3 regions of the Marinobacter sp. W-8 genome follow, and region 1 is predicted to be linked to each of the others. Evidence: predicted binding sites of a transcription regulator. Region 1 holds the regulator's gene; each other region holds the start of a gene.
The links. Region 1 encodes sigma-54, which starts transcription at its own class of promoters, with help from an activator protein. Its sites were predicted from a motif close to ANTGGCATNNANNTTGCTNT; they were not measured.
Positions count from the first base shown of each region.

Region 2: a site for sigma-54 is predicted at 5,531-5,550, ahead of flgB (flagellar basal body rod protein FlgB). Genes of this name have one in related genera too.
Region 3: a site for sigma-54 is predicted at 1,437-1,456, ahead of ACF8YQ_RS02260 (PEP-CTERM sorting domain-containing protein). Genes of this name have one in related genera too.

Region 1 covers NZ_CP172297.1:2,635,280-2,645,522, forward strand. Annotated here, with positions in the region: gene lptA (lipopolysaccharide transport periplasmic protein LptA) at 1-172, shown strand, start outside; gene lptB (LPS export ABC transporter ATP-binding protein) at 150-875, shown strand; gene ACF8YQ_RS12205 (RNA polymerase factor sigma-54) at 1,064-2,593, shown strand; gene hpf (ribosome hibernation promoting factor) at 2,667-2,975, shown strand; gene ptsN (PTS IIA-like nitrogen regulatory protein PtsN) at 3,064-3,534, shown strand; gene rapZ (RNase adapter RapZ) at 3,588-4,472, shown strand; gene ACF8YQ_RS12225 (HPr family phosphocarrier protein) at 4,479-4,748, shown strand; gene mgtE (magnesium transporter) at 4,840-6,201, shown strand; gene yjgA (ribosome biogenesis factor YjgA) at 6,219-6,743, shown strand; gene ACF8YQ_RS12240 (carbon-nitrogen hydrolase family protein) at 6,744-7,568, opposite strand; gene ACF8YQ_RS12245 (YhdP family protein) at 7,579-10,243, opposite strand, start outside.
Region 2 covers NZ_CP172297.1:2,124,005-2,134,247, forward strand. Annotated here, with positions in the region: gene flgH (flagellar basal body L-ring protein FlgH) at 1-232, opposite strand, end outside; gene flgG (flagellar basal-body rod protein FlgG) at 236-1,024, opposite strand; gene ACF8YQ_RS09900 (flagellar basal body rod protein FlgF) at 1,106-1,858, opposite strand; gene ACF8YQ_RS09905 (flagellar hook protein FlgE) at 1,935-3,854, opposite strand; gene ACF8YQ_RS09910 (flagellar hook assembly protein FlgD) at 3,883-4,560, opposite strand; gene flgC (flagellar basal body rod protein FlgC) at 4,578-5,027, opposite strand; gene flgB (flagellar basal body rod protein FlgB) at 5,061-5,459, opposite strand; gene ACF8YQ_RS09925 (nitroreductase) at 5,676-6,257, opposite strand; gene ACF8YQ_RS09930 (adenylate/guanylate cyclase domain-containing protein) at 6,431-7,870, shown strand; gene queF (NADPH-dependent 7-cyano-7-deazaguanine reductase QueF) at 7,880-8,698, opposite strand; gene ACF8YQ_RS09940 (ABC transporter permease) at 8,717-9,490, opposite strand; gene ACF8YQ_RS09945 (ABC transporter ATP-binding protein) at 9,487-10,243, opposite strand, start outside.
Region 3 covers NZ_CP172297.1:508,037-518,279, forward strand. Annotated here, with positions in the region: gene aupA (alkane uptake protein AupA) at 1-511, opposite strand, end outside; gene ACF8YQ_RS02260 (PEP-CTERM sorting domain-containing protein) at 811-1,365, opposite strand; tRNA gene ACF8YQ_RS02265 (tRNA-Ile) at 1,549-1,625, opposite strand; gene rpoD (RNA polymerase sigma factor RpoD) at 1,686-3,542, opposite strand; gene dnaG (DNA primase) at 3,661-5,412, opposite strand; gene rpsU (30S ribosomal protein S21) at 5,567-5,782, opposite strand; gene tsaD (tRNA (adenosine(37)-N6)-threonylcarbamoyltransferase complex transferase subunit TsaD) at 6,016-7,071, shown strand; gene plsY (glycerol-3-phosphate 1-O-acyltransferase PlsY) at 7,084-7,677, opposite strand; gene folB (dihydroneopterin aldolase) at 7,819-8,190, shown strand; gene folK (2-amino-4-hydroxy-6-hydroxymethyldihydropteridine diphosphokinase) at 8,187-8,711, shown strand; gene pgi (glucose-6-phosphate isomerase) at 8,685-10,243, opposite strand, start outside.

The sequences.
Region 1 (10,243 bases):
CGTATTCCGGGGCGACGTCATTCACTACGACACCGTTCGCCGCGTTGTTACTGCGGAAGGCGGCACGCCATCCGACGGCGGCTCCGGCCGGGTGGAAATGGTGATTCAGCCTCGTAATTCAGCTCAATCCAGTGACGGGAAAGGTTCGGATGGCAGTTCTCAGGGCCAGTAATCTGGCAAAAAGCTACAAGCAGAAAAAAGTAGTACTGGACGTTTCTCTGGAAATTCGCTCCGGAGAGATTGTCGGCCTGCTCGGCCCCAATGGCGCCGGCAAGACCACCTGCTTCTACATGATCGTGGGCCTGGTGCCTGCGGATCACGGCCGGATCACCATCGACACCCAGGACATCACCCCGCTGCCAATGCATGGGCGCGCCCGCAAGGGCATCGGTTACCTGCCCCAGGAAGCCTCCGTGTTTCGCAAACTGACCGTGCGGGACAACATCATGGCCATCCTCGAAACCCGCAAAGGCATGAGTCGGGCGGAACGGGAGGCCAAGCTGGAAGAGTTGCTGGAAGAGTTTCATATTACTCACATCCGTGACAGCGTGGGTATGGCGCTATCCGGCGGCGAACGCCGCAGAGTTGAAATCGCCCGGGCGCTGGCCATGGAGCCCGCGTTTATCCTGCTGGACGAACCCTTCGCGGGCGTAGACCCTATCTCCGTCAGTGACATCAAGCACATTATCCGGCACCTGCGGGATAAAGGTATTGGCGTATTGATTACCGACCATAACGTTCGGGAAACCCTCGACATCTGCGAGAATGCCTACATCGTTTCCGGCGGCCACATCATCGCCTCCGGCAATGCCGAAGCCATTCTGGCAAACCAGCAGGTGAAAGAAGTATATCTGGGTGATGAGTTCCGGCTCTGACCTGATAAAACTGGGTTTATCCGAGGTCTGATTGTTTTGATGATCTGTAGCAAGTAAACTCGGCAAAAAACTTGCTTATACTGTTCACAGACAATGGCAAGTAACCAGCGTACAACATTTTTTTCGGCCTGTGCGCCGGCAAAGCAACAACCGGGATGCCCACGAGTTATGGATCTTGAGCCATGGTTATGAAAGCCTCATTACAGCTTAAGCTGGGCCAGAGTCTGACCATGACGCCCCAGCTGCAGCAGGCCATACGCCTGCTACAGCTTTCTACCCTCGATCTCCAGCAGGAAATCCAGCAGGCGCTGGAATCCAACCCAATGCTGGAAACCTCAGAGGACGATGAGCACGCTGAAGGCGACGAGCGCGAAGAGCACGAGCACAGTGACGCTTCCAGCTCTGAGGCCAACCAGGACGACAGCCACCAGGACGCGAGCCCGGACTGGGACGAAACCGAGAACGGCCCTGACTGGTCGTCCGAGAACGATATTCCGGACAACATTCCCGATGATCTGCCAGTGGATACCGCCTGGGACGACATCTACCAGTCTGCCCCGGCTCCGGCCAGCAAAGGCGAAGACGAGCACGAATCGGATTTCGAAACCCGGAACTCGCCTACCGAAACCCTGCAGGATCACCTTGAGTGGCAGCTGAACCTGACGCCTCTGAGCGAGCGGGATCAGGCCATTGCCCACGCGCTGCTGGATGCTGTGGATGAGCGCGGCTACCTGACGTCTGACATTGAGGACATTCACGCAGGCCTGCTGGACGAAACCGAAGAAGACCCGTTGGAACTGGACGAAGTGGAAGCGGTACTCCACCGCCTGCAACACTTCGACCCGCCAGGCGTGTTCGCTCGGGATCTCCAGGAATGCCTGCTGATTCAGCTCAACCAGCTGCCACCGGATACCCCCTGGCTGCGCCAGGCGAGACTGGTGGTTACCCAGTTCCTGCATCTGCTTGGCAACCGGGACTACGCACAGCTGTTGCGCCGCAGCCGGCTCAAGGAAGACCAGCTGAAACAGGTACTGGCCCTGATCACGAGCCTGAACCCGCGCCCTGGCGATGTCGTGGACCGGGCCGAACCGGATTACGTTATCCCGGACGTTATCGTACGCAAACACGAAGGCCGATGGCGGGTTGAACTCAATCCGGAAATCGCTCCGCGTATCCGGGTGAATGCCAGCTACGCGTCACTGATCCGCCGGGCTGACAGCAGTGCCGATAACACCTACCTGCGCGACCAGCTGCAAGAAGCGAAATGGTTTATCAAGAGCCTGCAAAGCCGTAATGAAACCCTGCTGAAAGTTGCCACCCGCATCGTTGAACACCAGCAAGGGTTCCTGGATCAGGGCGAAGAAGCCATGAAGCCTCTGATCCTGTCTGACATTGCCCAGGCGGTGGAAATGCACGAGTCCACGATTTCCCGGGTTACCACCCAGAAGTACATGCACACGCCCCGCGGTATTTTCGAGCTGAAGTACTTTTTCTCCAGCCACGTCAGCACCGCCGAGGGCGGCGAATGCTCGTCTACAGCCATCCGGGCAATGATCAAGAAGCTGATTGCCGAGGAAACCCCGAAAAAGCCATTGAGCGATAGCAAAATTGCAGCCATGCTAGGGGAACAGGGAATCAACGTGGCGCGGCGTACCGTGGCCAAATACCGGGAGGCCATGCATATTCCTCCCTCGAACGAACGAAAACGCCTGGTTTAAACTTTCGCTGGTGCAAGATGCACTGGCATGCAAGCCGGCAAGCACGCCGGCAGTATGACAACAGGAGACGCCTATGCAACTCAACATTTCAGGCCATCACGTAGAACTGACTCCCGCTCTGAAGGATTACGTCAACACCAAGTTCGAGAAGCTGGAGCGTCACTTCGACCACATCAGTAACTGCCAGGTCACCCTGGAGGTCGAGAAGGTGCGCCAGATGGCGGAAGCCACGCTGCACGTGATTGGTGGTGAGATTCACGCAAAGGCAGAAAATGAGGACATGTACGCCGCAATCGACGCTCTGGTCGACAAGCTGGACCGTCAGATCCTCAAGCACAAGGAAAAGAACGTAGACCGGATGCACGGTAACGGCGGTCGCTGAAGCGCGAACCTTACCGGGTGTTTCATGAAACGAGCTGCGGCGGGGCTAACCGGCCGCAGCCTTTTTTTTACGGACATGCAGTCGATCCATGAGCGAGCCATCCCTGACCATCGACAATATTCTTGCCCCTGAACTGACCCTGTGTAAGGTGCCGGCCTCAAGCAAGAAACGTGTGCTGGAGTTCATCGCTGAACGGATTCACTTTCAGGATGAAATTCTCAGCGACACCCAGATCTTCAACAATCTGGTCTCCCGCGAACGGCTGGGCAGCACCGGCATCGGCGAAGGCATTGCCATCCCCCACTGCCGGCTGGACGGCCTGGACCGCGTCATCGGCGTGCTGATGACCCTGGAGGAGCCGGTAGACTTTGATGCCATCGATAACCAGCCGGTGGACCTGGTGTTTGCGCTGATTGTCCCCAAAGAAGCCACCAGTGAACACCTGGAGCTACTGAGCCAGCTGGCGGAACGGTTCAATGACAGCACGTTCTGCGCCCGGCTGCGCCAGTGCGAAGACGCCGCTACCCTTTACCAGCGTATGGCGGAAAGTCATCACTGAGATCAGCCTGACGTCTGACAGGCTGCCAGGCAGATTGAAGGAGTAACAGCCCCATGAAGCTGATTATCGTCAGTGGCCGATCCGGTTCCGGCAAGAGTACAGCCCTGCATGTACTGGAAGACCTGGGCTTCTACTGCATCGACAACCTGCCCATTGGTTTGCTGTTCCCGCTGACCCGGGAGGCAGCCACCCAGGAAGCACCGGGCCGGCTGAAGAAAATGGCCGTCAGTATTGATGCCCGCAACCTCTCTGCCGAGCTGGCCAATTTTGAAACCATCTACCAGCAACTGAAGCAGACCGGTGTCGAGCTTGAAATCATTTTCCTGGATGCCGACGAGCAGTCTCTGCTGCAGCGCTTTCACGCGACCCGCCGCAAACACCCGCTGAGCGATGACAAGACTTCGCTGCGGGAGGCGATCACCAACGAAAAGCAGTTGCTGGAACCCCTGTCAAAACTGGCCGACCTGTATGTGAACACCACCGGCCTTTCCATGTACGAGTTGCGCGACATGATCAAGCAGCGCGTAGCCGGCCGCAAGGATCAGGAACTGGCTCTGCTGTTCCAGTCCTTCGGCTTCAAGCACGGCGTGCCGGTGGATTCGGATTACGTCTTCGACGTACGCTGCCTGCCCAACCCGTACTGGGACACCAGCCTGCGCAAGCATACCGGTGTTGATCAGCCGGTTATTGACTTTCTGGAGCGGGAGCCGCTGACCCGTCAGATGGTGGATGACCTTACCGGCTTCCTGAACACCTGGCTGCCCTCGTTTGCCGACAGCAATCGTAGTTACATGACCATTTCCATCGGCTGCACCGGTGGTCAGCACCGCTCGGTTTATGTGTGTGAGCAGCTCGGGCGCTATTTCCGGGATCATTACCGCAATGTGCAGGTACGCCACACCGAACTGCCGCACCTCCAAGCCCGGGGAGAAATCTGAGCGCCTATGATTTGCCGCTCCATCACCATCATCAACAGACTGGGCCTGCATGCACGGGCCACAGCAAAGCTTGTGGCCACCGCTTCGAACTTTGACAGCAAGGTACGAATCCGGGGCAAAGGCCGGGACGTAGACGCCAAGAACATCATGCAGGTGATGATGCTGGCTGCCAGCCAGGGCACCGAAGTGGAGCTGGTTGCCGATGGCCCGGATGAACAGGACGCCATCGATGCCCTGACTGCCTTGATTGACGATTATTTTGGTGAAGGGGAATAACCTCCGGTTTCGTCATTCACCTACAATCCTTTCTCACGTGTGCCACCTAACTCCGCTATAATGCAAAGGTTTTCTGATCGCAGGTGGTTCAATGACCGATATTCTGGAAAAAAGCCAGGCCCGCCAACGTCTTCGCTCACTCAGTGAAGCGCTGGACAGTGGTGCCCTCAAGCAGGTGGCCCGCATTCTGAATGGCGGTCTGAGCCCCAGCGATATTGCTCACCTTCTGGAATCCTCGCCACCACGCCAGCGGGCCCTGCTGTGGAACCTGGTCGACAAGCAGCTGGAAGGGGAAGTCCTCCAGTACCTTGGCGACGACATCCGTAGCTATTTCCTGAGCCAGCTGAACGCACAGGAACTGGCGGACATTCTGGAAGATTTCGAGTCGGATGACCTGGCCGACTTGCTTCAGCAACTGCCGGACACGGTGATCCAGGAAGTACTGGACACCATGGACGAGCAGGATCGTCAGCGGGTAGAGGAAGTCCTCGCTTACCCGGAGGACACCGCCGGCGGCCTGATGAACACCGACACCATCACGGTGCGACCGGACATCAGCATCGACGTAGTGTTGCGTTACCTGCGCCGGCACCGCAGCCTGCCCCCGATGACCGACAGCCTGATTGTGGTCAGCCGCCGGGACGAGTTTATCGGCATGCTGCCCATTACCCGGATGCTGGTATCCAACCCCGCCGCTACCGTGCGGGAAGTGATGGACACGGACATTGAACCAATTCCGGTGTCGCTGTCCGATACCAAGGTCGCCACCCTGTTCGAGCGCTACGACCTGATTTCTGCTCCGGTGGTGGATGAGAACAACAAGCTGCTGGGCCGGATTACCATCGATGACGTGGTCGACGTTATCCGTGAGGATGCCGACCACTCCCTGATGAGTATGGCCGGTCTGGATGAAGACGAGGACACCTTTGCCCCGGTGATGAAGACCACCCGCCGGCGTGCGGTCTGGCTGGGTATCAACCTGATTACCGCCTTTACTGCATCTGCGGTGATTGGTCTGTTCGAAGATACCATCGCCAAGGTCGTTGCCCTGGCTGTATTGATGCCTATTGTGGCCAGCATGGGCGGCATTGCCGGTAGCCAGACCCTGACCCTGGTGATCCGGGGCATGGCCGTTGGCCAGATCAGCGGTGCCAACGTGGGCTGGCTTCTGAACCGCGAGTTTCTGTCCGGGGTACTGAACGGCCTGCTCTGGGCCGTGGTGGTTGCCACCGCCGCCGTGGTCTGGTTCCAGGACTGGCTGATTGGTGCCATCATCGCGGCGGCACTGGTGATTAACCTGGTGGCAGCGGCGCTGGTGGGCACCGTCTTGCCGCTGTTCCTGAAATCCCGGAACATCGACCCGGCCCTGGCCGGAAGTGTGATACTCACCACCGTAACCGACGTTGTCGGCTTCATGGCCTTCCTGGGACTGGCCACCATTTTCTATGCCTGAGCAATCTGTGACCTACCATGACTGACCAATTTGACGACGAATTCCAGGACGACCTTGGCCCCAGCAAATCGCAGCTGAAGCGTGAGATGCACGCGCTTCAGGATCTGGGCAAACGCATGCTCGACCTTAACGACGAACAGCTGGCCACCCTGAGCATCAGCGAAACCCTGAAAGCGGCGATCATTGAATCACGCCGGATTCCCCAGCGTGAGGCCCGCCGTCGGCACTTGCAATACATCGGTAAGGTATTGCGCCAGGAGGACGACCCCGAAGCTATTGGCCGTGCCATCGACGCCTTTCACGCCGGCAGTGAAGAACATACCCGCCGGCACCATCTGGCCGAGCGCTGGCGCGACCGGATGATTTCCGAAGGCGACAAGGTGGTAGGAGAGTTTATTGATTACTGTCCTGTGGCCGACGTGCAGCACCTGCGCAATCTGGTCCGCAACGCCCGCAAGGAAGTCGAGAAAGGTAAGAATACCGGCCAGGCCCGGAAGCTGTTCCGGGCTCTGCGGGAATGGATCGACGACGCCGAGCAGTAATCAGAGCCGCCGGTGCTCCCACACGGGCATACGGCTGCGCAACTGATGTAGTTGCTCTAAATCCAGGTCGGCGCAAGCCATGCCGGGGCCTTCGTCGAACTCACTGACGACCTTGCCCCAGGGATCGCAGATCAGGCTGTGGCCAAAGGTTCTGCGCCGGCTACTGTTCTGCCCCCCTTGCCCCGGTGCCACCACCCAGACCTGGTTTTCAATAGCGCGGGCGCGTATCAGGGCGTGCCAGTGGGCATTACCCGTCTGCCAGGTAAAGGCGCTGGGCAGGCAAACCCATTCGGCGCCCTGCTTTCTCAAGGCCCGGAACAGCTCCGGAAAGCGAAGGTCGTAACAGATCGCCAGCCCCAATCGCCCGGCCGGCGTATCCACCGTAATCACCTGATCACCCGGCTCAAAGGTATCCGATTCCCGATACTGGCCGTGGGCGTCTTCAACCATGGCGTCAAACAGATGAATCTTGTCGTAGCGGGCCACTTCCTCACCACGATCGTTGTACACCAGACAGGTGGCGCGCACCCGGTCTGTTATCTTTGAGCCATCTCGTCGACTGGCCAACGGCAGGGAGCCACCAACAATCCAGAGCCCCAATGCCCGGGCCTGCTCGGCCAGAAAGCGACGGATAACAGGCTCGCTACCCGCCTCCCGGCGGCCGCACTCCAGCATCTGTGCGGTCGCCAGAACGGCGAAGTTCTCGGGCAACACCGCCACCTTCGCCCCTGCGCCTGCCGCTTCAGCCAGCAGTCTGCGGGCCTCTTCAAGGTTGGCATCGATGTCATGGGTACTGACCATTTGTATTGCCGCTACCTGAACCATCATGGCCTCCTTACTCACCGGTATCGAACACGCCCCGCAGATCCACTTCCGGATTGCTCCAGGTTCCTGTGACACTGTACGTGGCACTGGTCAGTTTGCTCAACGGGTCGCCCAGAATTTTATCGAGCACGAACAAGGCGCCGCCGATGGGGGCGCTCGCCCCCATCAGTATGGCAGCCAGGGGCAGATTCTGTGTCACGGGTAGTACCAGGACCAGGCGCATATCCAGCGTTTCATTGGCCATGTTGGTATTGCCACTGAGTTTGAACGCGCCGGACGGGCCAACCAGCTGCAGTTCCGGGTCCATGGTTACCAGGCCATCAATAATGTTGGCTTTACCGGAAATGGCGTCAAAGGCTACGCCCCGCTCGTACAGATCCGAGAAATCCAGCCGCAGGCGGCGCCAGAGCGTATCGGTGTTCAGCAGGTTGAAGATCCGGAACAGTTGCGCCGAATTGCTCTGCTCCATGATCATGCCGTCATCCAGGCGGGCACTGACCGTACCGCTGATCTTGCTGAGAGCAATGTCATCCGGGCTTCCCGGCCAATCCAGATCCAGTTCAACCGCGGTTTCTTCGTTGGTCATCGGGATCGTGGTGCCGGTCAGCGCTTCCAGGTCTTTAAGGGCCCCTCCCGCCAGCGTACCGTTGAACCGGGTGGTCTCCCGGTCGTCCACAATGCTCCAGGTCATATCGCCGGACAACACCAGGGATCCTAGCCGGCCTTCCACCTCCTGCACCCACAACCGATAGGGCTCAGGGCGCAGCTTGAAACGCCAGCTTCCCGCTGACTCGCCATCCAGCCGGAGATCCGAGATTCTGGCATCAATGTCGGGCCAATTTCCCATATCCAGCTCCCTGAACGCCTGCAACTGCTCCTCAAGAGTCAGAAATTCGTTGTCCTGCTCTGCGGCACTGGCCTCGCGCATCAGGCGCAGAGTTTCGAAATCCGCCTCTACCGCGCCTGCTTCCTTGGGCAGTACCACCCGCCCCCGGGCTCGATCCGAGTCGGTATGAACGACCCACCGGTCCTCCAGCTCAAGCGCATCAATGCTGATATTGGTCAGGTGGTGAGCGCCCAGATTCAAATGTCCGAACACCAGCTCGAAGCACGTCTCCTTAAAACGGAGTTCCGCGTCCAGACGATCCTGCCACTGGGCCGAGATGGACACGCCCTCACTCTGGAGCGGGTCAACCCGAACCGACAGAGGGGTCCGCTCGCGCGGGGTCTTTGCCAGCGGTTCAGGCCAATCCACTTGCAGGCCTTCAAGGTCCGAAAACAGGGAAATCACCGGCTCGTTGGCACCCCCTAATTCCAGCTCTGCGGTGTAGAGCAGTTCTCCGGCAAGCCCGGGGGCAGCATCGTCGGTCAGGCCAAAGGCCGCCAGGGAACCAGGCAACTTCAGACCACCTTGCTGACGTATCAGCATTGCATCACCGGCCTCAGCGGTGGAAAAAACGACACTGACCGGTTGGTCAAAAAAGCGGGCAGTAACCGGTGGCCCGGAAAAACCATCAACACTGTCGTAAGTCAGGTCAGCCCGAATATTCCGCCAGCGAAGTCCCGCATCCGGTAATTGGAATCCGGCATTATCGGTTTTTACCTGCGCCGTAACCCGGGTGTCCTGCCCTTGCGATAGCGGTAGCTCCAGCCCAAGACTCAGCTCAAACTCCCCTTCATAACGGGCACGGGTGTTACCGTATCCCAACAATTCCCCCAACGGAGTATTGGCCAGCCACCAGGGTATTCTCTCTGCCGGAACCGTCGACACTGCATCTACGCGCACCAGCGTGCCAGCCTCCCCATCTCCGGGAAGGACGTGAACACTGGCGTTTTCCAGCTCCAACCCACCAATCTCGCCCCGAGCGAGTGTTACCCGGGTGTCAGCATTCTGGATCTCAACCCGCCCGCTGGCCCGCTCCACAGATGGCCAGCGCTGGTCGTATCGAATCCTGGCATTATCGAATTCATACCACATGGAGGAAACAAAGGATCCAGCCGGCGCGGAGGAATCAATACGACCGTGGCCGTAGTACTGCCCCCGGATACCGGCCTCCGGAATACTGTTGGTAAGCCATTCATACAGTCCGTCACCCACGGCATTAGCCGGCACGAAATCCGCCAGCATACCGGCATTGCCGCCTTCTACGCCGACGCTCAAACCAAGATTGTCTTCTCCGTATCGGTCCAGCCGCAGATCAAAGGCGCCGGTTAACCGGGTATCTGTCTGATAGACAAACTCCAGATCATCGGAGAATACTCTGGTTATTCCGTCTGCCAGGGTCCAGGCGACGGTTCCGGATAAAGAGTCGAGTGTCCAGTCGGTGTTGAACAGTTGCGGAAAGCCCAGCACGGCAGGTTCAGGCGTATCCAGGGTTACCCTGCCGCTGTCTGCAGTCATCTGGATAAAGCCATATAGCCCCTCGGCGCGGGGGGCGCCAGACCAGGCCCGCACCCCGAACTCCCGCAATCTGGCACTTAACGAGAACCGGGAGCCCTGCTCTGGCAGACTAAACAACATATCATCCAGAAAACCCGCAGGCTGGTAATGCTCCAGCGCCTCGCTGGCGGCATCCGGCAGCAGCTCCAGTGCCTGAACCAGTCGCCGCAAAGGCTTGAGCGGCAACGAGTCCGCCACCAGCTTGAGCTCATCCGGTCCGTCTTCGATGCGAACA
Region 2 (10,243 bases), 510 kb from region 1:
TGAGTGCCTTGGTATCGCCGTACAGATTGTAATTCCTGGACACCTGGTAAATTGCCCCGGAATCCGGGTCGCGCTGCATCATTGATTGAGCACGAACCGGAGCGTAGGCCGGATCGTCCGGCATAGCCCGGGGGCGAGACATGGCGGTGCATCCCTGCAGCACAATCAGCACACCCACCAGTGCCAGGGTGGCCAGCCGTTCAGTGTGTAAACTGCGTTGAATGCGTTTCATGGCTTAACCGATATTGTTGGTGATGAACTGAAGCATCTGGTCTGTGGTCGAAACCACCTTGGAGTTCATTTCATAGGCACGCTGGGTCGTAATCATGTTCACCAGTTCTTCCACCACCTCTACGTTGGAGGATTCAATGGTGCCCTGTTCAATGGACCCGAGACCTGCAAGTCCGGCTTCACCTTCAGCCGGATCACCACTGGCATTGGTCTGCTTGAACAGATTGTTCCCGATGGCCTGCAAGCCCTGCGGGTTGATGAAGTCCACCAGGGTGATCTGCCCGAGATTGACGGGCGCAGCCTGGTCATCGGTAATAGCGGTGACCGTCCCATCTTTGCCAATGGTGATATTGGTGGCGTTCTCCGGGACATTGATATTCGGCTGAAGCGGAAAACCATCCGGTGTGACCACATCGCCATCAGAGTTCAGTTGAAACTGGCCATCCCGGGTATAGGCGATCTGTCCGTCCGGCATCTGAATCTGAAAGAATCCCCGACCATTCACCGCCATATCCAGAGGCTGTTCAGTTATCTGCAGGTTGCCCTGGCTGAATTGCTTGGCAGTGCCAACAATCCGGACCCCGGTCCCCAGCTGCAGGCCAGAGGGCAACTGCGTGTTCTCAGTGCTCTGCCCGCCGGGCTGACGGTTTATCTGATACAGCAGATCCTGGAACACCGCCCTATCCCGCTTGAAGCCGGTGGTATTCACATTGGCCAGGTTATTGGAAATGGTGGACATGTTGGTGTCCTGCGCGCTCAACCCGGTTTTACTGACCCAAAGTGCTGGATGCATGGTTTTACTCCTTGCCTGCCGGTGGCCGATGCGGCGATCTTTTGCCGCTCTCCGCCAACCGATGGCGTTTGATCATCGTTATCAGAGGTTCTGCAACAGTCGTGCCGTAGCCTCGGAATTTTCATTGGCGGTCGACATCACCTTTACCTGCATCTCGTATTGGCGAGACAACTGCAGGTTGGAGATCATTTCCTCCACCGCATTCACGTTTGAACTTTCGAGAAAACCAGTGGCGACACGCATAGCTGCATCCGGTGGCTCTGGACCATCCAGAGCCTGATCCGGCTTGCGTCGAATGAACCCATCCAGACCTTTCTCAAGTGCATCTGCCGGTGGGTTGACAAGCTTCAGTCGGTCAACTTCCACCAACTGATCCGGCGGCCCACCTACCGGCACAATGGAGATGGTGCCGTCCGAGCCAACCTGAAGATTGTCAAAAGGAGGAAGAGCCACCGGCCCACCGTTACCCAGAACCAGCTCACCACTCGCCAGCCGCACAAGCCCGTTCACGTCGACCTGTAAGCTACCGGTACGGGTGAATACCTCTTCGCCCAGATTGTTTTGAACGGCGAGCCAGCCACCGCCGTCTACCGCCACATCCAGCTTACGTCCGGTCTCCATTAAAGCGCCGGGCGAGAGATCAGTGCCGGGCCGCTCGGTCATGGCGTAGGCGCGGGTGGGATGGTGCTCACCGAACACGGGCATACTGCGGGCCTGGGCAAAATCCTTCTTGAACCCGGTGGTATTGACGTTAGCCAGGTTGTTGGCATGGGCACGCTGGGCCAGCATGTTCTGCTTGGCGCCAGACATTCCAATATAGAGGGCTTTGTCCATGGGCAAACTCCTGCCGGAATTTTGACTGTTTCCAGTCTTCCTGCAGGAGTCATGCCATGTTCGCTAGGGCGCGAAATTATCGGAGGTTGATGATGGTCTGGGTGACCGCATCGGAGGTTTCAATGGTTTTGGCGTTGGCCTGGTAGTTGCGCTGGGCAATGATCAGGTTCACCAGCTCTGCCGAAAGATCCACATTGGAGTCCTCTACGGAGCTGGCCTTGATGGAACCAAGCGTGCCGGTATCCGGAGCACCAATCACCGGCTGGCCGGATTCAAAGGTTTCCACCCATGTGGTGTCACCCACCGGAGAAAGACCGTCAGTGTTATTGAACGCAGCCAGCGCCACCTGACCCAGAGACTTGGACTGACCATTGGTATACCGGGCAAAGATCACGCCCTGGTCGGACACATCGAGGCCTGAAAGACGGCCGGTGGTGTAGCCGTTCTGCTGCTGATCGTTAACACCAAATGCCGCGCCATACTGGGTGGTATTGGCCAGATTGACAACGAACGCAGAACTGGTGGCCGGCTCAGGAATCGGGCTGACCACATCACCGGGATTTGCCGGTGGGCCGTCAGCACCGTTCGGATCACCGCTTGGATCCTTAGGCACCCAGTCGGTGATAATCAACTCACCGTTCGGATCACCGTTGATGGATTCCAGCTGGCCATCCTGGTCAAACAAGGCAGTGTATGGCGTCTGGTCGGTACCACCCACCAGTTCACCGTCAATCTGGAGGTAGATAGACCACTGGCTCTGACCCACCCCGTTACCCGGAGATGGCTCTTTTACATAGAACTGGGTCAATTCGTGGGAATTGCCCAGGCTGTCAAAAATGGTGGTCGACGTTGCGTGGTTGTAAGTACGCTGGTCGATGGGATTGAATTCGTTGGTTACGGTAAAAGGTGTCGCATTGAAGGCGACTTCAAACGCGTTGCTACCTGAATCAGTGGTCACCTGGTCGACATTGCGATCAGTGGTGACAAACACCTCGCTAACGCCTTGCTGAGTGTTGGAAGGCGGTGTCCCGACCGGCTCACTTCCCCAGGCAATATCCAGCGGCTCACCACCACTGTGAATCACCCGAAGGCGTGGTGCCGTGGATGTGTCATCATCATGGTCAACAACCGAAGCAGATATAGCGTTATTGCTTGTGTCGTTGATTGCAGCCGCAACATCTTCCAGAGAAGCTGCCGTATCCAGGTTTAAGGGGATTGGAGCCGATCCATCAACACTGATTTCAAACCTGAAGCCACCACCAGCTCCAGAGACGAAACCGTCTGTCAACGCAGCGTCCATGAGGGCAGTCGTCGTCGCGGTTGCAGTTACTCCAGGCGCGGCATTGATCGCAATCGCGGCATCACTGGCGGACGCCGAAGCGTCGATTGGCGGCACGGTGTAGGGACTGGTTCCGTCCGAATATCCGAAAGTAAAGCTAGCGCCTTGAAGCTGCCCAAGCTCAATCGGATCAAAATCCCTTATGCGACGCTCAAGCACCGATTCCCGGGAATCCAGATTCAGATCGGTCTGGAGATTCGTTGTGCGTCGGGGCGCCAGGTTGTCGGTTTCAATCTGAAGGTCACCACGAATGCCAGACAGGTTGCCATCATCATCAGCGGTGTAACCCTGAACCCTCATGTTCTGGTTATTGACAACATAACCTTCTTTATCAATCCCGAACTGGCCAGCCCGGGAATAACGGATTTCACCGCCATTATTCAGAATAAAGAAGCCATCACCACTGATAGCCATATCCAGGCCGTTATCGGTGAAGCTGATATTGCCCTGACCGAATGACTGCTTTACGTCCTGCACCCGCACGCCGTCGCCAATCGGATTGGTACCGGCACTCAGGAAACCACTGGCGTACAAATCACCGAACTGTACCTTGCTGCTTTTGAAGCCCACGGTACTGGCGTTGGCAATGTTGTTACCGGTGACATCCAGATCCACCGAAGCGGCGCGCAGACCACTCAAACCTGTGTTAAATGCCATGACTTATACCTCCTGGTCTGACACCGGATCAGTTGATTTGTTTGACTTCAGACAGCGGAATGGAACCCATTCCGGCCAGATTCAGAGTAATGGAACCACCCTGCCCCAGCGACACACTGTCGACATTGGCGCTCACCATGGTCGCCAGCTGCTCTGACCCGGAGGGATAGGAGCCCTGTGCGACGATCGAGTAGGGTCCGGGCGGCAAAGGATTGCCGTTGCCGTCTTGCCCATCCCACTGGAACGACACCACACCAGCCTGGCTGCTGCCCATATCAATCTGGCGAACTAGTTCGCCGCTTTGATTCATGACCGACAGTCGCAGCCCACCCGTGGAAGCCGGCACCTGAATGGTGCCAGTTATCTCGCCTTCGCTACCCAGAATGCCCACACTGGAGGGTGCCAGCACGGTTTTTCCCACCATCGCTGAGGCCTGCAAAGCCTGGCTGGAGCGGAACTGACCAACAACATCATCGACGCTGCCAGACAGATTCTGCATTTCTTCCAGAGAACTGAACTGGGCCAGCTGCGCGATAAAATCGCCGTTGTCCTGCGGCTCCAGCGGGTTCTGATTCTTGAGCTGCGCCAGCATCAGCTCCATAAACGCGTCTTTACCCAGCTCGTTGCCACCAGGGGTCTTGCCCTCCTGGTTCAGCTGGTACTGGCTCAGCACGTCTGAGGCGGCTGCGGAATTCACTGCACTCATGGCTTAATCCTCACTTGTTACTGCTGACCCAGTGTCAGAATTCGCTGCATCATGGATTTGGCGGTGTTCATGACATCCACATTCATCTGAAAACTGCGGGACGACGACATCATGTCCGCCATTTCCTCAACCACGTTCACGTTGGGGTAGTAAACGTACCCTTCCTCGTTCGCGGCGGGGTGATTCGGCTCATAGCGCATCTGCAGTTCTGCATCGCTCTCGACAATCCCCTCAACGCGAACGCCGGCCCCGGGCCACTCTTCGGAACCCATTCCAAATCCCTGCTGATCAGGGTTCAGCATGGCCTGCTGAATAGCGGCAAACACCGGTTTGCGGGCACGGTACGTTGTATCCGTGCTCGAACTGGCGGTTTCTGCGTTGGCAATGTTAGACGCGGTGGTGTTGAGCCGCAGTGACTGTGCGGTCATGCCGGAACCGGCGATGTCGAAAATGTTACCCAGTGACATGACAATCTCCTTCAATCTCGTACGAACTGCGGCTTATTCGCCCTTCAGCGCCTTTGTCAGGCCGGAAAACCGACTACTCAGGAACTGGAAGCTGGCCTGATAATCCATGGCGTTGCGCATGAAACGGGTCTGCTCGGCCTGCGCATCCACGGTATTGCCATCAATTGATGGCTGGTGCGGGGTACGGTACAGCAGCTCGCCGTCAGCGCCGGGGCTGGAGGTGTCCATATGGCCGCTGTGGGTCGTGGTCATACCAAAGCCCGTCATGGAATCCTGCGCCTTCTGCATCATCGCCTGGAAATCCACGTCGCGGGCCTTGTAGCCCGGAGTGTCGGCATTTGCCAGGTTGTTCGCCAGCACTTCGGCCCGCTTGACCCGCGCCTGCAGCGCGTGCTCATGAATACCGAGCGCTTTGTCGAATGTAATTGCCATTACTGCCTCCAGATCTTTGCACCGACCAGGCTGAACCTGTGAACTTGCCGGTTTTGCGTTCTGAAGTGATTAAAGCAAGCAGAGTGCCAGAATTGAAAAAGCCCGCTGTGATGCGGGCTTCGAAGAGGGCTGTCTAATTAATGAGCGGCAAATTCCGGTTAAACGCAACGAGGGCGGCAACGGGTTTCCCCAGGCGAACTTGCCGCTGATCGAGGCTCAGACTTCCCATGGGGAAGTGCGCCCTGGCGCGGCCCACCTTGAGACATAATCTTTGGTATCCGGCCGGGGCACCGATGGTTTTTCACTGGCAACGGTACCGGTATAGAGGAAACCGACAATGGACTCGCCTGGCACCAGCCCAAGACCGTCATGCAGCGACGGACGATAAGCCACAGGCCCGGTTCGCCACATGGCGCCGTAGCCGGCATCATTCAGCGCCAGGGAGATAAAACTCATACCGGCCGCTGCCGACATCACCTGCTCCACCTCCGGCACCTTCGGATGGTGACGGGGGGACGCAATACCGACAATAATCATGGGTGCACGAGCCGGAGCATTCCGGGCCTTCTCACGCTCCTTATCCGAAGCCTCCGGCGGGCAGCATTCAGCAAACAGGTCGCCCAGAGCTGCCAGGCCTTCCCCCTCTACCACGAGATAACGCCAGGGCCTCAACAACGCATGATCCGGGGCCCGGGCCGCGCACCGGAAGGCCTGATCAACCACAGACACCGGTGGTGCCGGTGCCTGCAAACGGGGCTCCGAAGCACGATCCAGAATAAAACGGGTTATCGAACTCATACAGTCTCGCTGTTGATTGGTTGCATGATTTTCGGTTGGGCCGGAAGCGGCCCCGATGAATTGTGAGTTCTACGTAATGCTGTTAATCTTTAGTCGTAGTTCAAACCAACAATTATAAAGAATCGGCAGCATACAATGAGCGACATACTTATCGGAAGGATCCGGTTCTGAAAATGATGAGCGCACCCGCTGAATTACGCAGCGTAACCGGCAATACCGGCAAGCTGGGGCAAGGCGACATCTACGACCACACGGTGGCGATTCCACCGATGCCCGATTACAACGGTCGGATACTGGCCTACACCGCCACTGCCGCCATTATTGTCACGGGTGTCCTTCAGGATGTGTTTCACCAATTGCTTCTCTGGATGGTGGCTGGCGCTCTGATCTGGCCTCATCTCGCGCACGTGCTTACACGGCGAACCTTCCTGCGACGTTCAGCCCGGATTCGGCAAAAAATGCTGTTCCTCGACTGCATAATCGGAGGCAGCTTTATTGGTTTGATCGGATTAATCGCCATTCCGTCGGTATCGGTTGTCCTGATGCTGATGTTCAGCTGTCTGATCGTGGGCGGCGTCAGGCAATGGTTGTTCGGCACAGCGCTCATGTCGGCCGCCATGGCCGCCACAGTGGCGGCAACCGGCACCGCCGCCGATCTGGAAGCCCCCCTGCTCACCAGCATCGTCGCCATTTTGGCCACAGGCACGTACATCTGCGTTACCGCCTATTACTCACACCAGCAGGCCCGGGCCCTGCTGCTGGCAAAGACCCAGATTCAGAACCAGCGGGAACAGTCCATCGCCCTGTCCCACAAGCTCTCGAAATACCTGTCGCCTCAGGTCTGGCAGTCCATCTTTACCGGGGAACGGGATGTTCGGCTTGAAACCCAGCGCAAGAAACTCGCAGTGTTTTTCTCAGACATAAAAGGCTTTACTGAACTGTCGGAGGAGATGGAGCCGGAAGCCCTTACCGAGCTTCTGAATCACTACTTCAACGAAATGTCAGAGGTCGCCCTGAAATACGGCGGCACCATCGACAAGTTTGTCGGCGATTCCATCATGGTGTTCTTTGGCGATCCGACCAGTCGCGGCCAGAAAGAAGATGCGTTCTCGTGTGTGTCCATGGCCATCGAGATGCGCAAACACATGAAGATCATGCGCCAGAAATGGCGCAGCCAGGGCATCAAGACGCCCCTGGAAATCCGCATGGGCATCAGTACCGGCTACACCACGGTTGGTAACTTCGGCGCCGAAAACCGGATGGATTACACCATTATCGGCAAGGAAGTGAACCTCGCCAGCCGACTGGAGTCCCTGGCGGAACCAGGTGAGATTCTGGTGTCGTATGAGACCTTCTCGCTGATCAAAGACCGCATTATGTGCCGGGACAAGGGCGAGATTACCGTAAAAGGCTTCGGTAAGCCGGTGCCCATCTACGAGGTGGTGGATTTCCGGCGCGACATGGGGCCGCACCGTAGCTTCCTGGAACACGAGCATAGCGGCTTTGCCATGTACCTGGATTCCGACAAGGTCACCGAACGGGAGCGCAAAGCCATACTCAGCGCTCTCGAAGACGCAGCCGACCGACTGCGTCAGGAAGACGATACCGAATAGCCAAGCCTGCTACTGCCTAACCAGCCGCGGCCCCGGACCATCTTCAGCACATGTGCTGCGCCAGGGGTTGATATCCAGGCCACCACGGCGGGTGTAGCGGGCGCACACCATCAAGGATTCCGGCTGACACCTCGCCATCAAGTCAGTGAAGATGGTTTCAACGCAGTGTTCGTGAAAATCCTGTTTCTGACGAAAGCTCACGATATAGCGCAGCAACCCTGCCCGGTCAATCTTCCTCCCGGAATAGCGAATCAGGACCGTGGCCCAGTCGGGTTGGCCGGTCACCGGACAGTTGCTTTTCAGAAGGTGTGAGCTCAAGCCTTCACTGACCACTGGCTCGCTGGTTGTCAGCGACTCAGGCGCATAGTCGTAGGCCACCTGCTCTAGCGTTTCATCATCGATCAACTCGTATCCTTCGGGCCGGCCGATTGCAGGCGCTGAGTCATCCACACTCAGAAGCGTCACATCCACCGCCGCACCACAGGCACTCGAAAGATCCTGGGTAATGGTCTCGGCCACTTGATCCGGAGACGAGAACACCGCCTGATTCAGAGAGTTCAGATACAACTTCAGGGATTTGCTCTCAATAATGGCAGGCGATGCCGCAGGAAACCGGATTTCTCCCCAGGCCACGGCCGGCACACCGCCAGGCTTCAGCCAGGAGATTTCCCACGCCTGCCACATGTCCTCGCCAAACCAGGGCCAGCGACCATCGTCCAGGCCGATTCGCCGGCGGTTTTCTTCCCGGGCCACCGGGAACAGCAGAGACGGATCATACTGATCAGGGTATTCACTGGACTTGCCCAGTGGCGCGTTATCAAGAGCCATATCAGTTCCGGAATTTAATCAGTGTCGAATGCCCTTGCCACGGGCAAGCATGCGCAAGGCTACCGCCGCCAGCAAGACGATGAAAACCAGAATCATACCAAGAGACACGAACGGATTAACGTCCGAAACACCCAGTATGCCGAAGCGAAAACCGTTAACCATATACAGGATCGGATTCGCCATGGACACGCCCTGCCAGAACGACGGCAGCATGTCGATGCTGTAGAACACACCCCCAAGGTACGTTAGCGGAGTAAGCACAAAGGTCGGGACGATGGAAATGTCATCAAACTTGGTCGCCAGCATGGCGTTGATGAAGCCGCCCAGAGAGAACAATGCCGATGTGAGAATCACCGTGATAACCACCATCAGCAGGTTATGGATACTTAACTGAGTGAATGCCAGCGACAGCAAGGTGACGATCAGGCCGATACTCAGACCCCGGGCCATACCACCAGCCACATAGCCCGCCAGTATCGTCCAGTTTGGCACCGGCGACACCAGCAATTCCTCAATACTGCGCTGGAACTTCATAGAGAAAAACGACGACACCACATTGGAGTAGGAATTGGTGATCACCGCCATCATGATCAGGCCCGGCACAATGAACTGCATATAGTCGTAGCCGCCCATTTCACCGATGCGGGAACCAATCAGGTTGCCAAAAATAATAAAATACAGCGTCATCGTGACGGCCGGCGGCAACAGCGTCTGCGGCCAGATCCGGGTAAAGCGCCGAACCTCGCGGGTAACGATGGTTGTAAAGGCTGTCCACAGTGCTTGCGGTGTCATGCTGTCACCTCGCTGGCTTTCTCTGCCTCCCGGGCATTCTCCTCGACCATGCGAACGAACAGCTCTTCCAGCCGGTTGGCCTTGGTTCGCATGCTCAGCACACGAATACCCAGATTCTCCAGTTCGATAAACAGAGCGTTCAAACCCTGTCCCTTGGCAACTTCTACTTCGAGCGCGCCATCGTCATCCAGGCTGGCTTTGAATGCAGTCAGCTCAGGGGCTTTTTCTAACGGCTGCTCGGTATCCAGCACAAAGGTTTCTACACTGAGCTGTTGCAGCAGTTCCCGCTTGCTGGTGTGCCGGATGATTTCCCCATGATCAATAATGGCAATGTTGCGGCACAGGGCTTCCGCCTCCTCCAGATAGTGGGTGGTCAGAATGATGGTAGTCCCCTGACGATTCATCTCCTCCAGGAATTGCCACATGGAGCGACGCAATTCGATATCCACACCGGCCGTCGGCTCATCAAGAATCAGCAATCTGGGCTCATGTACCAGTGCCCGGGCGATCATCAGGCGGCGTTTCATACCACCGGACAACATCCTGGCCGGTGTGTTGCGCTTGTCCCAGAGCCCGAGCTTCTTCAGATACTTTTCCGCAGACACCCGTGCGGTTTTCAGGGGTATGCCGTAATAACCAGCCTGCGTGGTGACGATATCTTCCACCTTCTCGAACTGGTTAAAATTGAATTCCTGTGGAACCACACCCAGGGAGAGCTTGGCGCTTGAGAGGTCTGTATCGATATCATGGCCG
Region 3 (10,243 bases), 1.8 Mb from region 1:
TCGGGGTTGCACCACCGATGTTAAGGAACAAAGGTTCTTTCCCGTATTGCAGGAACTGTCCGCTCTCGCTGGTTTCAGAGCTGAAAGCCAGCATCTCCTTACCGTACTTTTCCACGCCCGCAATAAACCCGAGATAGATGGGGTGCCCGAACCGGGTGAGCGACCCAAGGTTGGTCTTCATGCCGATCAAAACGTGTTGGCTCGGGGAGTCGGAGACAATGTCCCCGCTGGCGTTGGGATTATCGGAGCGCAGCTCCTGTTCAGAATGAAGGATACCCGCCGTAAGCTCGCCACGAGGATCTTTCGTCAGTGCTGCCGGATTGTAGTAGGTGGCAGAAACCTGCTCATTGAACATCGAAAGGGACTGGGCGGTGGCCACATCGACCGGCATTACACCATAACTGGTGCCCAGGTTGCCCATACTGGCACTGGTGGGCATGGACAGGGAGGCGGAAACTGCTGCAACGGCAAGGGATACCGCCCGTACTGAGAATCGGGGGGAAAGAACCATGTATACACTCCGTTCACTCATTGTTTTTGTGCTCAGTCCCGAGGGATTCCTTTCAGGACTGGTACGCTTGTTCAGGTTTTAGTGTATGAGGCTTGTCAGATCGGGACGTTGGCATTTTTGACACGACAGGGTGTCGGTAGAACCACGTACCTCAAGAATTGTCTAAAACGGCTGAAAACTCATGAGCTTAAAAGGTGGGCTTCTGTGTATTTCTGTTACTTAATGTTTGCGGTTTTGTGAACGGGCACAAAAAAAGCTCCCCAAGGGGAGCTTTAGTGGCATGTAAAAAATATCGACACTCAGGCGGTTTTTTGTAACTTTCTTCTGATTGTGAGCATGCCCAGAATGCCAAGTCCCAGCAGGCCCAGTGTTCCTGGCTCAGGAACCTGTACAGGAACGGACTTGCCAAAGATCGCTACATGAGAAATGGCGCCTCTGTTCGGATAAAAGCCCTGAAGATCCAGTACGTCCTGGCCATTCCAGCTGCCGATGTTGAACAGGTATTGTGGCTCGTTGCCGTCTTTGACAACCAGATAGCACTCAGGGCACACAATGTAGTCCGGGCCATCCCAGCTGATCACCGCGTTGTTAGGGTCTCCGGTGAAACTGGTGGAGTAGAAGGATTGGTAGGAGCCTTCTTCCGGGCCTTCGTAGTTGGACTTGTAAAGCAAAGTGAGGTCGGACGTTCCAAAAAGGGCTGCAACGTCACCGGCGTCAAGCGCTGGATTTGGGGGGCCTACGTCGACAGTTTTGTCGGCGTCTGCGGGGCCAAGGATCAGGGCCATAGCCCCAGCAGACCAGGTTAATGCCAGAGCCGCAATAACGTGTGTTATCTGCTTTGTAATCTGTTTCATTTTTCACCTTCTCTCAGGGCAAGCCCTGAACGCAATGCGGCGAAGCCGCGATCTGTACTTACGTCTGACTTTCAGCACAGTGCGTGCCAATAGGATTATTTGACGTTAAAACAGGGGGTTGGGCAGTGTTTAAGAGAAGGTTGGAGGCGTATGTGTAAATAAGTTGGACAGGAGTTTGGGAGATGGTGGGCCCAGCTGGACTCGAACCAGCGACCAAGGGATTATGAGTCCCCTGCTCTAACCAACTGAGCTATAGGCCCGGAAAAGAAAACGGGCGCCATTATACCCACGAGGGGTGGCGCCCGCTACTGTCTTGGGGATTAACCGTTGCCCTGGTCGTCAATGAAGCCGCGCAGGTGATCGGAGCGGGAAGGGTGCCGCAGTTTGCGCAGGGCCTTGGCTTCGATCTGACGGATACGCTCCCGCGTAACGTCGAACTGCTTGCCGACTTCTTCCAGAGTGTGGTCGGTGTTCATCTCGATACCAAAGCGCATGCGCAGTACTTTGGATTCCCGAGCGGTCAGGCCGGCCAGCACGGAGCGGGTGGCTTCGCGCAGGCCTTCAGCGGTGGCAGAATCCACTGGCGACAGAGCCTGGATATCTTCGATGAAATCGCCCAGATGGCTGTCTTCGTCGTCACCAATGGGTGTTTCCATGGAGATCGGCTCTTTGGCGATCTTCAGCACCTTGCGGATTTTGTCTTCCGGCATGTCCATGCGCTCGCCCAGCTCTTCCGGCGTGGGTTCGCGACCCATCTCCTGCAGCATCTGGCGGGAGATGCGGTTGAGCTTGTTGATCGTCTCGATCATGTGCACCGGAATCCGGATCGTGCGAGCCTGATCCGCGATGGAGCGGGTGATGGCCTGGCGAATCCACCAGGTAGCGTAGGTGGAGAACTTGTAGCCACGACGGTACTCGAACTTGTCCACCGCCTTCATCAGGCCGATGTTGCCTTCCTGGATCAGATCCAGGAACTGCAGGCCGCGGTTGGTGTATTTCTTGGCGATGGAAATAACCAGACGCAGGTTGGCCTCAACCATTTCCTTTTTGGCGCGGCGGGCTTTCGCCTCACCGATAGACACTCGGCGGTTGATTTCCTTGATGTCGGCTACGTCCAGGTCTACTTCGGTCTGAACGTTCTGGATGCGCTTCTGCAGGCGAACGATTTCGTCCACACGCTCACCGATAGCGGCCGCATAGGGCTTTTTGGTGGCGGCAATTTCGCCGGCCCACTTAAGATCAGTTTCGTTGCCCGGGAACCATTTGATGAAGTCTTTGCGCGGCATTTTGCAGTCGCGTACACAGATCTGCATGATGGCGCGCTCATTCTCGCGGACCAGGTCGTTGGTTGAACGAACGACGTTCACCAGCTCGTCAAACGCCTTGTTGGCCAGCTTGAACGGGGCGAAAACCTGGCCCAGTTCGTTCAGGGCTTCCTGGGTTTTCTTGTGCCCACGGCCGTGTTTGGCCAAGGCCTTCTCGGCAGCGTCCAGCTTCTCTTTCAGCAGCTCGAAGCGCAGCCGGGTTTCTTCCGGATCTGGCCCGTTGTCGTTGTCGTCTTCGCTGGAGGTGTCGTCATCGTCGTCATCGCTGCTGGTATCGCGGTCATCAGCAGAGGTGTCTTCGGTGCTGGTGTCTTCGCCCATGAACGGCTCGGCGTCGTCCGGGTCGAGGAAGCCGGTGACGATGTCGCTGATGCGACCTTCATTCTCGATGATGCGGTCGTAGGCCTGAATCACGGTGCCGGCGGTGCCCGGGAAATGTGCTACAGCGGCCATGACATCGCGAATGCCTTCCTCGATGCGCTTGGCGATGACAATTTCGCCTTCGCGGGTCAGCAGCTCAACGGTGCCCATCTCGCGCATGTACATGCGCACCGGATCGGTGGTGCGGCCAGCGTCGGTCTCAACGGCGGCAAGAGCAGCAGCGGCTTCGGCGGCAGCAGCTTCGTCGGCAGTGGAGTCACCTTCGGTCATCAGCAGGGTATCCGCGTCTGGTGTCTCTTCGCACACCTGGATACCCATGTCGTTGATCATCCGGATAATGTCTTCAACCTGATCCGGATCTGCGATATCTTCCGGGAGGTGATCGTTTACCTCGGCGTAAGTCAGGTAACCTTGTTCCTTGCCTCGTGCGATGAGGTCTTTCAAACGTGATTTCTGCGAATTGCCTGACATAGACACCCTGTGAACTCGCTTTTAAAAAGGAAAAAAGTTAAACAGCCATTATAGCTGTCGCTCGGTTGCGCTGCCACCGAATGGTTAGATGGTGATCAGGGCAACAGGTTTCAAGTCCTCAGCTTTCAGCCTTCGGATTTAACGTACCGGCGCTGAGCGTTCGCAGCTCCTCCCGTTCTTCCGGGGAAAGCTGTGCCAGGTTCCGGAGCAGGGTTGCCAGCCTCTGCTGGCGCGCGGCCTCTTCATTCGGGCTTAACAGCTCTCTGGCAGCCGCCAGTGTGCTTTCCCGGGCCGGTATGTGCTCCAGTTCGTCAAACAGGTTGTAAAACCTGTCCCTGGCCTGTTTGTTCGTGGCCAGCCCCGCGACCAGTGTCTTGCGGGTCTGAATTTTTTCTTCCAGTAACCAGCGGGCAAAACGCCCCGCGCGTTCAAGCTGCCGGGTGCTGTCTGCCAGAGCTTTCACTTCGGTTGCCAGTTCCGGTGCTTCCAGCAAGGCCAGGCACAAGGTGCTGTCTTTGCTGAGTTTTACGTCAATCCGCTCTTCCGTGGGCCGGCTTTGGGCTTCACCGCGCCAGCCTCGTGCCTTGTAATTCTGGCCCTGCTGGCGGTTCTGCCACTGGTTGCGGCCGCCGCAAAGGCGCAGCATTTCGTGCCACATGGCGTCCCGCAACGTGCTGCGGGGCATCTTGTTCAGCAAGGGCTCAACTCGTGCCCGAAGTTCGCCTCGGTGTTCGGGCAACTGCAGATCAAGGCCCTCGCTCTGCCGATCAAACAGATAGCGTGAGAAGGGTGTGGCGCCCTCAATACGCTTCTGAAATGCGTCCGGCCCTTCTTTGCGCACCAGTGTGTCCGGGTCTTCGCCTTCTGGCAGCATGAGAAACTGCAGGTGCAGCCCGTCTGCCATCAGCTCCAGGGCGTTCTCCATGGCCCTGTCCGCTGCCCGAAAACCTGCTTGGTCGCCGTCAAAACAGAACACGATATGCCGAACGTGCCGAAGCAGTGCGGTCAGGCTGTCCTGGTTGGTGGCCGTCCCCAGAGTCGCCACCGCGTAATGGATGCCGTGCTGGGCCAGCGCAATCACATCCATGTAGCCTTCGACCACCAGCAACTTGTCCAGTTGTCGAATGGCTTGCCGGGCCTCGAACAGGCCGTAGATTTCCCGGCTCTTGTGGAAAACGTCCGATTCCGGCGAGTTAATGTACTTGGCCTTGTCGTCGCCCAGCGTGCGCCCGCCGAAGGCGATGGTTTTGCCTCGGGTGTTCCGGATGGGAAACATAACCCGGTTGCGGAACAGATCCCTGGGGCGGCCGTACTGGTCCGACACCGTGCGGGTCTCAATCAGTGGTGCTTTAAGATCCTTCGGGGCGGCGTCGTAAAGTGCCGTGCCGGTGCCCGGTGCAAAACCAATCTGATACTGCTGGATAATGTTTTCATCCAGTCCCCGCTGCTTCAGGTAGTCCCGGGCATAACCGCCTTGCTGACTGGTCAGTGCTGAGTGATAGAACCGGTTGGCAAACTCCAGGGCATCGGTCAGTGTCCGCGCCTGTTGCATTTCCTGTTTGGCAGCTCGGTCGTACGGCACTTCCAGCCCGGCACGCTTGGCCAGTTCTTCTACCGCTTCGGTAAAACCCAGGCCCTCAAATTCGCGAACAAAGCTGATGGCATCGCCATGGGCTCCACAGCCAAAGCAGTGATAGAAGCCTTTGTCCGGTCGAACGTTAAATGATGGCGTCTTCTCGTCGTGAAACGGACAGCAGGCCTTGTAGTTGGCTCCGGCTTTTTTCAGCGTGATGCGCGAACCGATCAGCTCCGCCAGATCAATGCGATCCAGCAGGTCTTCAACAAAGCGTTGAGGGATCAATCCGCTCATGGTGGCTCCACTTCAGCCGGGGTGCCGGGTGCGAAGGCATTTTCGCCATAGCCAAAAATGCCGCCGAAGCCAGGCCTCGGCGGCATTTTCAGCTTGCCGGGTGGGGCGAAACGCCGTTCCGGCAATCAGTTGTGCAGTCGATGCGCGCCTGAACTCAGTACAGACGCTCGAACTTGCGCTGTTCCCGCTGAAGCTTCTTGAGATGACGCTTAACGGCAGCAGCTGCTTTACGCTTACGAACAGCGGTCGGCTTCTCGTAGTGCTCACGACGACGTACTTCAGACAGTACACCGGCCTTCTCGCAGGAACGCTTGAAGCGACGCAGTGCTACGTCAAACGGCTCATTCTCTTTCACTTTAACAGCTGGCATTCGAAAATCACCTACCTGATAGATTCGGTTTCAATTTGTTCCGTCGGCCAGTGCCGTACGGGCTCGATCCCTGGTCAGATTGGCTAAAACTCGACCAGTGCTAATTTAGGGCGGCAATGATAGCCGCTGGGCTGGCCAAGGTCAATCACTGTTCAACGAAACTGCCGGAAGCTTTCGGGTTTCTGCTAAAATGCCGCCCACGTACCCGACACCCCTTGGATATAGTGCCCATTATGCTGATTCTTGGTATTGAAACCTCCTGCGATGAGACCGGTGTAGCCCTGTTTGACGCTCGGCAGGGGCTGCTGGCCCATGCCCTTTACAGTCAAATCGGTATGCACGCCGATTATGGAGGCGTGGTGCCTGAGCTGGCCTCCCGGGATCATGTTCGCAAGCTGCTTCCTTTATGCGATGAGGTACTGGCTCAAGCCGGTAAAGCCCGTTCCGATATCGAAGGTATCGCCTATACCGCCGGGCCGGGGTTAGTGGGTGCCCTGATGGTGGGCGGCTCGGTGGCGCATGCCTTGGGGTTTGCACTGGGGATTCCGGTGTTGGGAGTGCATCACATGGAAGGTCACCTGCTGGCGCCCATGCTGGAGGACAATCCGCCGGCGTTCCCGTTTGTCGCGCTGCTGGTGTCCGGTGGCCATACCCAGTTAGTGCGGGTGGATGGCATTGGTGAGTACCAGATGCTGGGTGAATCGGTGGATGATGCCGCCGGCGAGGCGTTCGATAAAACTGCGAAAATGCTGGGGCTGGATTATCCGGGTGGCCCCCGGGTAGCTGCCCTTGCGGAAAAGGGTCGAGAGGGGCAGTACCGTTTTCCCCGCCCGATGACCGATCGTCCCGGCCTGGATTTTTCCTTCAGTGGTCTGAAAACCTATACCCTGAATACCGTTAACGACGCTAAAGATAAAGGCACGCTGGATGAGCAGGTAAAAGCAGACATTGCTCGGGCGTTCGAAGCTGCAGTAGTTGATACCCTGGTCATCAAATGTCGCAGAGCCCTGGAGCAAACCGGGTGTAAGCGGTTGGTCATTGCCGGCGGAGTCAGCGCCAACAAGCGATTGCGGGCGGCACTGGAGACCATGGCAGAAAAGCTGCGTGGTTCGGTGTTCTACGCTCGTCCGGAGTTCTGCACCGACAACGGTGCCATGATTGCCTATGCCGGTGCGCAGCGGCTAAAGGCCGGTCAGCAGGATGGCGAGCGGATTGTGGCGGTACCCCGCTGGCCGATGAATACCCTGCCGCCGGTGGCGGAACCTCGTCACAACGGCCTTGTGGACTAGCCGGGCAGGAACTTAGAGCCCGGTTTCCCGCCCCTGGGCCAGGCGAATCAGGTTGTTGCGGTGACGCACCACAATCAGCAGGGTCAGTAGTCCGAACAGGGGCAGGGTTTCCGGTTCCAGCAGGGCGCTGATGAGCGGGCCGCTGGTGATTGCCACCAGAGAGGCCACGGCTGAAATGCGCCAGCGCCACATTACGCCCAGCCACAAGCCTGCCATGATGGCGGTGGTGAGCGGCGCCAGTGCCAACCCTGCCCCGAGGGCCGTGGCAACACCTTTGCCCCCTTTGAACCGATAGAATGCCGGGATCATGTGTCCGGTCACCGCGCACAGGGCAATCATGGCCTGCACCAGAATGGACATGCCAAGGCTTTGACCGAGCCAGACGGGCAACCAGCCCTTGAACGCATCCAGCGCCAGGGTTGCCAGCGCGGGTTGCCAGCCACCTGCCCGGTACACATTGGTGGCTCCGGGGTTGCCGGAACCCAGGGCGCGAGGATCTGGCAGTTTCCAGAGGCGGCACACTGGTATCGCGAACAGCACGGAACCCGCCAGATAAGCGCTGGCGCAAAGCAAGACAATCGCAACGGGTTGGCTAAAGACGTCCATGGCGTAACCGCTGTACAGAGACTGGGCCCTGTGTTCTGTGAGAAAATGCCGCCCGCATCAAGGCAGGCTGGTTGTCCGTCACAGTATCGTCTGCCTGTGTAATATTCAATCAGCCATCAGTGGAAGGCTCGGGAGACCGGTTTGGCAAATGGCAAATGGGACACAGTCCTGATCGAAGGACTGGCGGTGGAAACCGTGATCGGGGTGTACGATTGGGAACGTGAAGTCACACAGCGGCTACTGGTGGATCTGGAACTGGCGTGGGATAACTCGGTGCCCGGCGCCAGTGACGATGTTGCCGATGCACTTGATTACGCCGCCGTTAGCGAGCGGGTCAGTCAGTGCCTGCAAACGCTGCAGCCGGAGTTGCTGGAGCGGGCCGCAGAGGAAGTTGCCCGTTTGCTGCAGAGCGAGTTTGGCGTGCGTTGGCTGAGGCTGACGTTGAGCAAGCCCGGTGCTGTGCCGGCCGCACGCTCGGTGGGCGTGAGAATTGAGCGGGGGGCACGGGCATGAAACGTGTATACATCAGTATCGGCAGTAATATTGAACGCTATCGCCATGTCAGCGCGGCGCTGGATGCTCTGGCCGGTTGGTTTGGAGAATTGGCCATTTCTCCGGTTTACGAGAGCGAATCGGTCGGCTTCGATGGCTCGGATTTTCTGAACCTGGTGGTGGGTGTGGATACCGATAGGTCGGTAGGAGAGCTTTCCCGGCGCTTCAAAAAACTCGAGGCAGACAACGGCCGCAAAGCTTCGGCGCCCAAGTTCAGTCCAAGGACTCTGGATCTGGATATTCTCACCTGGGGCGATGCGACCGGCACCCTTGATGGGGTTGAACTGCCCCGGGCTGAAATCCTAAAAAACGCATTTGTCCTGAGGCCGCTGGCCGATATTGCTCCGGACGAATTGCACCCCGTGTGCGGAGAGAGCTATCGCAGCCTCTGGCAGTCTTACCAGAAGGACCAGAAGCTCTGGCCCGTCGATTTCACCTGGCAGGGGCGTCAGATCTCAAGTTCCGGAGCGGTCGCGGAATAACCGGATCAGGTTGTCGGTGGCGCTGTCTCCAGCGCTGCCATCTTCACTCTCGCCCAGCAGTTTCGGAAGAATTTCGTTGCCAATCTGTTTGCCCAGCTCCACGCCCCATTGATCAAAGCAATCAATATCCCAGATCACGCTCTGCACGAAGGTGCGGTGTTCATAAAGTGCAATCAGTGCCCCCAGGGTGTGCGGAGTCAGGCGTTCCATCAGCAGGATGTTGCAGGGCCGGTTACCGGGAATGGCCTTGTGTGGGGCCAGCTGGCGGGCGGCATCACCATCAAGACCGCCGGCCAGCAGTTCCTGTTCGGCCTCTGCTTCCGTCTTTCCGGCCATCATGGCCCGTGCCTGAGACAGACAGTTGGCAAACAGGGCGGCATGGTGGCTGGCCACGGGATTGTGGGACCTCAGGGGAATGATGAAGTCGGCAGGAATCAGCCGGGTACCCTGATGAATCAGTTGGTGATATGCGTGCTGGCCGTTAGCTCCCACGCCGCCCCAGAGCACGGGCCCGGTAGGGTAATCCACGCTGATGCCATTCTGGGTTACGCGCTTGCCGTTACTCTCCATATCCAGCTGCTGAAGGTGCTCCGGCAGGTATTTCAGGTATTCGTCATAAGGCAGTACCACATGGCTCTCGGCGCCCCAGAAATTGTTGTACCACACGCTGAGCATGGCCATGATGACCGGCAGGTTTTCCCGCTCGGGCGCTTCCCTGAAATGGGAGTCCATGGCATGTGCACCGGCGAGTAGCTCCCGGAATGCCGCCATGCCAAGCGTTAACGCAATCGGCAGGCCGATGGCGGACCAGAGGGAATAACGACCACCTACCCAATCCCACATGGGAAAGGTGTTGGCGGGTTCGATGCCGAACCGGGCCGCTTCTTCGACGTTGGCCGTGACTGCCATGAAATGCTGGGAGACCGAGGCTGCGTTGCCACCATTATCGAGAAACCATTGCCGGGCGAGCAGGCTGTTCTCCAGGGTTTCCTGGGTACGGAAGGATTTTGACTGCACCAGAAACAGCGTGGTGTCCGGGTTCAGGCGGGTGAGGGTTTCGGTAATGTCGGTGCCATCGATGTTCGCGACAAAGTGACAGTTGATGGAGCCCTGCCAGTAAGGGCGTAGCGCCTCGACGGCCAGCTTCGGCCCGAGAAACGAGCCTCCGATGCCAATGCTGACAACGTCGGTAAAGCGGGCGCCGGAATGGCCGGTGCGTTCACCACTGTGAATGCTTTCAACCAGCGCTTCCATCTTCCCCAGTGTGCGATGGATTTCGGGAATGATGTTGTCGCCGTTAACCCGAACCTCGCCCTGTTTACCCTCACGAAGGGCGGTGTGCAGGGCGGGGCGTTGTTCCGTGAGGTTCACCAGACCGCCCCGGAACAAGGCCGTACGACGTTCCTCCAGACCACAGGCCCGGGCCAGGTTGAGCAGAGCCTCCAGCACTTCGTCCGTCAGCCGGTTGCGGGAGAAATCCAGCGACAGGCCGGCACCCTCTACCAGATAACGCTGGGCACGGCCCGGATCCT